Regions from separate parts of the Ruegeria sp. CDSA193 genome, predicted to be linked through region 2. Evidence: riboswitches for the same ligand, from Rfam matches in the RefSeq annotation. Region 2 holds a riboswitch; the other holds the start of a gene.
What was found. A riboswitch is a leader RNA that binds a small molecule or an ion and turns the genes downstream of it on or off. The one in region 2 is predicted to bind cobalamin.

Region 1 (4,355 bases), on a different contig from region 2:
TCGCATCAACGCCGTCCATCGTGATCGCCTGATCGGCCTGAATGCGCTTGGCGGCACATCTGATCTGACCCCTGACCGATCAACCGGCGAATTTGCGGTTGGCGATTGGGTCCTTGCGGATGATCAAAACCGCATTCGGCATCTTTTGGAGCGCAAAAGCCTCTTGCAACGCCGGGCCGCAGGCACCGGTGCGCAGGTTCAGCTGATCGCGGCGAATGTGGATGTGCTGTATATCGTCAGTTCCTGCAATGCCGATTTCAATCTGGCACGGCTTGAGCGTTATCTGGCGCTGGCGCATCAGGCCGGGTGCTATCCGGTTGTTGTCCTGACCAAGGCCGACAGCTGCCCTGACCCAGAGAGCTATGCCAGTCAGGCCAGTTCGCTGGCTCGGTTTCTGACCGTTCTAACCGTCAACGCGCTGGAGGCGTCAGAGATTGATCCGATCCTGTCCTGGTGCCCTGCCGGGCAAACTGCTGCTTTGGTCGGCTCATCCGGTGTCGGCAAAACCACATTGGCGAACGCCATGACTGGTCAGGCCGGGACAACGGCGGGGATCCGCGAGGATGACGCACGGGGTCGCCACACCACGACCCATCGTGCGCTTCACCCGATGCGAAACGGGGGGTGGCTGATTGATACGCCAGGAATGCGCGCCCTGCGTTTGATGGATGCCCAAGACGGCGTGGATGAGGTTTTCTCCGACCTTCTGGAATTGGCTGCAACGTGCCGGTTCTCAGATTGCCAGCACCAGGCCGAACCCGGTTGTGCTGTGCAGGAGGCGATTGCCAATGGCGTGATTGAGCCCGACCGGCTGGCGCGCTGGCACAAGCTTCGGCGCGAAGATCAGAGGAATTCCGAGACCCTCGCGCAGTCACGGGCACGTGACAAAGCCTTTGGCAAAATGGTGCGATCCGTCATGCACGACAAAAAGTCCCGTAGCAGACACTAAGCGTGACAAAAAGGCGCCTCGTTTTCAGGCAATCAACCGGGGCCAAACCGCCCGGTTTCTGCGGGCAAAAGCGCCAATATGACCGATCTCAGGCGCTCCGAATTCATTCGGAGACAACAGATGTCGCCGCGCCTTCGGCCCATACAGATCGGCAAGCCGCCAGACTGCGTCTGGCGGCACCATCTGGTCGTCCTCGAAGGCGAACAGGTCCACCGGTGTATTCGATTGCGCCCATCTCGCTTCGGGCAGAGCGTCACCGATCTGCGGCACATAATTCTGCGGCGCCGTGCACCAGCTGCGCCATTGCCAATAGACCGGGCCCGGCAAATCGGCACCGATCCCCACAGCTTTGCCCGGCAGATACCCCAGTGCATTCACTGCCAGACGCCCGTGGCCGTGCCAGAACAACCACGCCAGCCCGCGATAGGGCCAGGGATGGTCGGACAGAGTAACCAGCCCCGAACATACACAGATCATCCGGTCGATCTGATCAATGTCTGGCTGCACCGGCCCCAGCAAGCCGCCAAGGGAATGACCGATGCTCCACTGCAAAGCGTCCGGGAACCGCCTGCGCATCTCAGCCCGTGCGGCGGGCATGTCGACCAAGGCCCAATCCGCCATGGTCACCTCGGAGGTTTTGAGTTTGTCGCGCAGTGAATGCCCGAAATCGCTGTAGTCATAGGTCAGACAGGCAATACCCTGTTCGGCGGCCAGCCAACGGGCAAAATGCTGGTAATATTCGCGCGGCACTGCAGTTGCGCTGTGAATCACCACGGCGACCTTCGGCTCGGTTTCAGGCAGATACAGCCGCGCCGACAGGCTGGCAGAGCCTGAGGCAAAGTCAAAGTCCTTAGTCTGGACGCAGGGCGTGGTATCAAGCATGGCGCTTCCAACAAATTCTGAACTACTCGGTTCACTCAACAATCGGCCCGATTTCGGCCACCAGAGTCAAGATTTCATCAAGATGACCAAACGTCCGGTTTGAACCCCAACAGGTGGCTTGACTCGGGGTCTGCATAGCCGCTAGCGATGTGGTGATGGTTCTTGCCCCGGAATTGGGGCGGGATGAAAAGGGAACACGGTGCGGTCTGCCCCGGCGATGCCGGAAAGGGCCAACTCCGCGACTGCCCCCGCAACTGTAAGCGGTGAGCAATGCCGAAATACCACTGGCCCCAGGGCTGGGAAGGTCGGCAAAGCGACGACCCGCAAGTCAGGAGACCTGCCATCGTATCGAAACCGAAACTCGGGCGGGGTGTCCGGGCAGGTCGTCAGCGCGCTGTCACACCTGATCCTCACCCTCCGTCCTGCGCGCGGAGGGCGCATTATGATCTGGAAGACAAAAACACACGAATTCACCGCAACCGTCTGTCAGAGGACCGGGAAACCCTGCCCCGCCCTTGCCCGAATGGCACGCGCCATGGCCGAGGCGATGGCGACGGCAAGGCCTGCGACATCCAAAACATTCGAGGTCGAAGGTACCAGCGATCTGACCCATTGCACCGAAGGCTGCACGGCCCGTTTTCGGGCCCAATCAGAACAGATCAGGGTCTATTGCGGCACCAGCACAGACACGCCGACAGAAAAGCTGGACGCCTATGGCGACATGATGTTCGGGCCGGAGTTCATCCAGAAATCCGCTGGTTTTCTGTCAGAACCACCCTGTGCGATGCTCGACGTATCGACCCTGCCGCCGCGCAGCGAAAGTATTCCGTATCAAGTGTCTGCCTGATTCAGGGAAGGGTTCGGGCCGGCAACCCGGCCCAGTCCTTTTGCGCGTCGGTTTCCACCGCGCAGGGCCGCACCGCACGCAACCGCCGAAGCGCTTGGTCAGGCGCTTCGCCGCATTCCACCATTAGCCGCATCACAACCATCCCCGAGCGTCCGCACCCACCGCGGCAATGCACCAGCACCTTGCCGCCACTGGCAAGGACATGTTGGGCGGCGGCGCTGGCTTGCGGCCAAAGCGCCTCAACCTCAGGCGTGGGGGCGCCGAAATCGGAGACCGGAAGGTGGACCCAGGCAATCCGTTCGCACTGCAGGTCCGCCTCGAATGAACGCGCGCCGGAATGCTGGAACTCATCCAGAGTAGTCATCGAGATGACCAGGTCCGGCGCCCAATCCCGGATTACTGCGAAATCCCCAGCATAATCGCCCGTGACACCCGGCAGTGGGCACAGAGCGATCTGCCCTTTGCCCAATCCAAGAGGGTGAATTGCAAAACTCTCCAACACAGCTCCTTTTCCTGCATCACCACATGGGGCTAAAGCCCCTCATGATTTACCGGCTCTGATGCAACTTGCCAAAACGAAATTCCTTTTCGCGCGCGGTGGACGCGGACGGCGGGGGTCTCTACGCTGCAAACCTGACACGAATCCAACAGAGCAGACATGACCGACACGCCCAGCCCCGCCTATCAGGTTCTCGCGCGGAAATACCGCCCGGAAACTTTTGCTGACCTCGTCGGTCAGAACGCAATGGTGCGCACGCTGAAAAACGCGTTCGAGGCCGACCGGATTGCACAAGCCTTCATCATGACTGGCATCCGCGGCACCGGTAAGACAACCACGGCCCGGATCATCGCCAAGGGCATGAACTGCATCGGTCCTGATGGGCAAGGCAAGCCCACGACCGAGCCTTGCGGCCAGTGCGAACATTGCGTCGCCATCATGGAAGGTCGCCATGTCGACGTGATGGAAATGGACGCCGCCAGCCGAACCGGCGTGAATGATATCCGCGAAATCATCGACTCGGTCCGATACCGCGCCGCCAGTGCGCGCTATAAGATCTACATCATCGACGAGGTTCACATGCTTTCGACCAGCGCGTTCAACGCGCTGCTCAAGACGTTGGAAGAACCTCCTGCGCATGTGAAGTTCATCTTTGCCACGACCGAAATCCGCAAAGTCCCGGTGACTGTTCTGTCGCGGTGCCAACGATTTGACCTGCGCCGGATCGAACCCGAGGACATGATTGGCCTGCTCAATAAGATCGCAGAGGCTGAGAAGGCACAGATCGCGGATGATGCCCTGGCGCTGATCACCCGCGCGGCCGAGGGGTCGGCGCGCGACGCAACATCGCTGCTGGATCAGGCAATCAGCCATGGGGCCGGTGAAACCAGCGCAGATCAAGTGCGCGCGATGCTGGGTCTGGCCGACCGGGGCCGGGTATTGGACTTGATGGAAATGATCCTGCGAGGGGATGCAGCATGCGCGCTGACTGAATTGGGCGGGCAATATGCCGAAGGGGCCGATCCGCTATCCGTGCTGCGTGACCTGGCCGAAATCACGCACTGGGTTTCGGTTGTAAAGATCACGCCAGACGCAGCCGAGGACCCGACGGTTTCCCCTGATGAACGTGCCCGTGGTCAGCAAATGGCCGAGGCCCTGCCAATGCGCGTTTTGACCCG
Region 2 (4,355 bases):
GGTGTCCGAGACTAATTCATCATAGCTTTTGCCCGTTGGATACACGGCCCATCCCGAGAGCGGTTCGTCGGCCCAGGCGGGCAGGGCCAGCAGGGCGAAGACGGTCCAAAGCAGTTTCATCCAGAGGCTTCCTTTTAAGGTGTCTGCAGGAATCCTGCCAGAAATGTGAGAACGTCGCACTCACAATCTTGTGTGCATTCGGGATTGCGCCGCGCCGCTTAAAGCCGCAGAAACGGGCGCAGGACGAAGGGAAAGGTCTGGATCGGATGCGCCTGATGATCTGCAAAACCTGTGGCACCGCACGCGATCGGGCGGCCGAGGTGCAGGCTGTGAAGGACGCACTGAAAAGGGCTGGATTGACGGATCAGGTCGAATTGAGCGAACACGCCTGTTTCAGCAGCTGCGCGGAACCCACGGCGCTGGCTATACAGGCGCTGGGGCGCGCATCTTATGTGTTTTCGGGTGTCGATGTGGTGGCGGATGCTGCGGATATCGCTGAAACTTGCCGTACTTACCTGAACAGCCCGCAGGGCTGGATCGAAGACGCCCGACCCTGCGGGCGGCTTCGGATGTGTTTGCGTGCGCGTATTCCGGCGCTTTAGTCAACCTGAACCGTAACCGCAGCACGAACCGGCACGTTATCGACCGAAAGCGGGCTATGGCTGTTGGAATTCAGCGAAACCGAAACCTCGACCTCACCTTTGGGCAACTGATCAATGTGCATCCAACTGCCGTAAAGCCGGGCGAGCTTTTCTCCGTTGATGTAAACATGCGCGTGCCCTTCGCCTGCCATGTCTGCGGTCGATGCGTTCTGCGGTGCGAAGGTAAAGTTTTTTGGCATAACATGCAGGTTCCAGCCAGACATAGGATCCTGTGTCAGAGCGATGTCCAGTGTAGGTGCATCTGTGCCTGCCGGTAGGTTCAAGGCCGTGGAATGATCGTGGGCCATGGTCTCAGTGGGTGAGGCTCCGTGAAGAGACGGATCAGAATGGTCGTGGCCATCAAATGTGACGCCGTTTGCAGCAGCAATTACAAATCCTGTACCGCCGCCAAAGACCAGACCGATCACGAATAGAGCAAGTGAACGGGTCATTGTATTTCCTTGAAAACATAGGGAAACGCGCCAAGTTTACACCCGGCGCGTTCAATCGAAGTGCGATCAGGCCGTTGCTTCGGAAGGTTGCGCTTCTTTCTGCCAGAAATAGCCAGCGAACGCGCCAACCAGAACCCATGCAACCAGACCGATTCCAAAAGCTCGTGCCGCGAACAACGCGCCAATTTCAGTCGGCACAGGGCCGGTGAAAACATCGGGCTCGGGTGCACCTATAAGATGTGGCACCAACAGAAGTACTGCGGCGATCACATAGCTGATCAGGTTACCTCCAAAGGCGATCAACCACATGGCGACAAGGGCTGCTGCAACCGTTGCGAACCACCAGACCTGACGTGCATAGACATCGGCTGCCGCGACACCCGGCACTTCGGGCGCCAGGGTGAAACCTGGTGCAAGGTGGAAGGCGATAAATCCGGCCAAACCCCAAAGGACGCCGGTCCGGCCATCAATCTGATGCCCTTGACCTTCGGCTACCGACATCAGCGCAACCATCACCAGCGAATAGCCGGTATAGGTCAGCATGGTAAAGATGACACTCAGCGCATCACGCGTCAGTTCAGAGAACATGCGCGGCAGCTCGGGATGAGCCGATACGGTCTCGGCCCCGAAATGCACCAGCTCTCCGGATTCATAAAGCTCGGCATGCAACAATACTGGTTGCACAAATACCAACTGCAGCAAGGCGGCAATCAGCCCCGCTGCAGCACCAGCGAACAACGCGCTGGTCAATATACGACTGAACACGGTCTTAGTGGCAGGGGAAGCCGGTCGCGTGACGCACGTCATGCGCTGCATCATGCAGGGCCGCTGCCTGAACGTGACCGGTCAGCGTAATGAGGCCCAGACCCAGAACCACTGCAAACATGACCGGAACAAAGCCTGTACGCGCGGCGGATGCTGTTTTCGTTTGTGTTGCCATTTTGTATTCTCCTCTGCCGCCGCACCCGACGGCCGGTGTTTCGTTTTTGCGCCTGGCAGGTCTCCTGGCTTGCGGGTCGATGCCTCTGTTCGCCTTCCCCCCGGAGAACCGGGAGTGGCTGGTTGAACAGGGGCTCTCCGCTTACAGTCGCGGGGGCGGCTTTGGAGTTGACCACCGAGGCAGTCGCACCAAATTCCCTCTTAGCATCCGGATTTCTCCGGCAGGACCAGACACCCCCATTTAGCCGCTATAGCTGTGGCGGTGCAATCATCATTTGCGACGTATTGTGTCAGATTATGCGCTTTTTCAGCAAATAAATATCCATGATCCAACCATGGTCGGCACGGGCATGGGCGCGGCGGTCCAGAATCTGCTGGGCAACCTCGGCCAAAGGGCCTTTGATCAGGATTTCCTCTTTCATGCCGACATATGCGCCCCACCAAATGTCCAAGTCTTCCATGTCCAGGTTTTGGAATGAACATTCACCATCCAGCATCACCGCCACGTTTTCTGCGGTTTCCGGCCATCCTTCGTCCCGGATGCGACGACCAGTTGTGACGATATAGGGCGCGCCCAGTTCGTTGATCGGAATCGCATGGGCCGCCGTCAGCGCTTGCAGCGCTGTGATGCCGGGAATCACGCGTGTTTCTGGCTGAGGGGTCAAACGTGCCGCGATTCGCAGCGAACTGTCATACAGCGACGGATCCCCCCAGATCAGCAGCGCCACATGACGGGCCTTCGGGTGGGCTGCGATGGCCTCCTGCCAGCGCAATGCAATCGCGTCGTGCCATTCGTCCACTCCGCGTAAATAGCCATCATCGGCACGGCGTTTGGGAATGTCGAAATACGCGATTTGCGGAGGAGTATCCGCGACCTGAGCGATGATCTGCTCGCGCAGCCCTGCCAGATCGGCCTTGTTTTCGCCCTTGCGGGGGATCAGGATCAGGTCCGCCGAACGGATCGCCTGCGCCCCTTGAAATGTCACATGATCCGGGTTGCCGGTGCCAATACCGATCAGCGTCAGGTCAATCATTTTCGAACTCTGCCAGAGGTCCATACAGGATCAGGGCCGGGGCGGTGCCGATCTCGGTTTCCAACTGCTGCGACAAGGCACCGATGGTCGAGCGTTGCAGCTTTTGTTCGGGGGTCGAGACGGATTCGGCCATCAATGCAGGCGTGTCCAGCGGTAGGCCGTGCGAATGCAGGGCGCCAACCAAAAGGGGAAAGGTGCGCTTGCCCATAAATACGACGGTCGTAGCCTGTGGATCAGCCAGTGCTGCCAGGTTCAGATCTTCGGGCAGTTTGCCACTGACATCGTGGCCGGTGACGAATTGCACGCGCCGCGCGGTCAGTCGCCGGGTCAGCGGAATGCCTGCCGCTGCCGCCGCCGCTACCGCCGAGGGGATGCCGGGGATGATTTCATAGTCGATCCCGGCCTCTTGCAGGGCCACCAGTTCTTCTTCAAGCCGGCCGAACATGCCGCCATCACCGGATTTCAACCGCACAACATGCTGACCGGTTTGTGCATATTCGACCAACAAGCGGCTGACGTGATCCTGCTTGGGCGAGGGGCGCCCGGCGCGTTTGCCGACACCAACCAGGTCAGCATCCTCGCGGGCATGGCTCAGGATCGGGCCGCTGCTGAGGTCGTCAAACAGCACCGCATCAGCTTTCTGCAACCTGTCTACCGCCTTCAGCGTCAGCAATTCCGGGTCGCCGGGGCCTGAACCGATGAAGGACACAAAACCACTCATGCCGAGGCCTCGGCGATCAGATGAAAGAATGTCCCAGTGACATTGCCTCGCACCGATCCGGTTTGCGGGCCTTCCGCGCCTTCGGCGTCGAACACGCGTGCCAGCGGCGCGTCAGGCTGTTCGATGATCGAGGAATAGTGGAACTCATGCCCGCGTAGCGCTGTGCCTTCGGCAAATCCGGCCATCGAGGCCAGTAATTCTGCCTTGCGATAACCCAGGTTGAACTTGCGCTTTTCATAGGAGGTCACAAGGCCCAGAAGGCCCGCCATTTCGTGCTGGACTCCGTCTTTGTCGATCAACGCCTGACCCAGCGCCATGTAGCCCCCGCATTCGCCGTGCACAGGTCTTGTCTCGGCATGTTTGCGCAGCCCAGTCTGGAAGGTGTTGGCGGCGGCCAATGTGCCTGCGTGCAACTCGGGATACCCACCCGGCAGCCAGACCAGATCGGCATCCGGGGCAGGGGCTTCATTCGCCAGTGGTGAAAACGGTAGGATTTCTGCACCCGCCGCGCGCCAGCCTTCCAGCAAATGCGGATAGGTGAACGAAAACGCAGCATCCCGGGCCAGTG

Region 1: linked by a shared signal. The riboswitch ahead of AC2FLG_RS14625 (hypothetical protein) and the one ahead of AC2FLG_RS08410 (CbtB domain-containing protein) in region 2 are both predicted to bind cobalamin.

The regions. Positions count from the first base shown of each region.
Region 1 covers NZ_JBXWPN010000007.1:48,100-52,454, forward strand. Annotated here, with positions in the region: gene rsgA (ribosome small subunit-dependent GTPase A) at 1-949, shown strand, start outside; gene AC2FLG_RS14620 (alpha/beta hydrolase family protein) at 974-1,831, opposite strand; cobalamin riboswitch at 1,971-2,190, shown strand; gene AC2FLG_RS14625 (hypothetical protein) at 2,274-2,678, shown strand; gene AC2FLG_RS14630 (protein-tyrosine phosphatase family protein) at 2,680-3,180, opposite strand; gene AC2FLG_RS14635 (DNA polymerase III subunit gamma/tau) at 3,337-4,355, shown strand, end outside.
Region 2 covers NZ_JBXWPN010000004.1:54,052-58,406, forward strand. Annotated here, with positions in the region: gene AC2FLG_RS08390 (DUF302 domain-containing protein) at 1-120, opposite strand, end outside; gene AC2FLG_RS08395 (DUF1636 family protein) at 189-602, shown strand; gene AC2FLG_RS08400 (hypothetical protein) at 599-1,093, opposite strand; gene AC2FLG_RS08405 (CbtA family protein) at 1,160-1,858, opposite strand; gene AC2FLG_RS08410 (CbtB domain-containing protein) at 1,863-2,033, opposite strand; cobalamin riboswitch at 2,071-2,279, opposite strand; gene cobF (precorrin-6A synthase (deacetylating)) at 2,323-3,066, opposite strand; gene cobA (uroporphyrinogen-III C-methyltransferase) at 3,059-3,787, opposite strand; gene AC2FLG_RS08425 (cobyrinic acid a,c-diamide synthase CobB) at 3,784-4,355, opposite strand, start outside.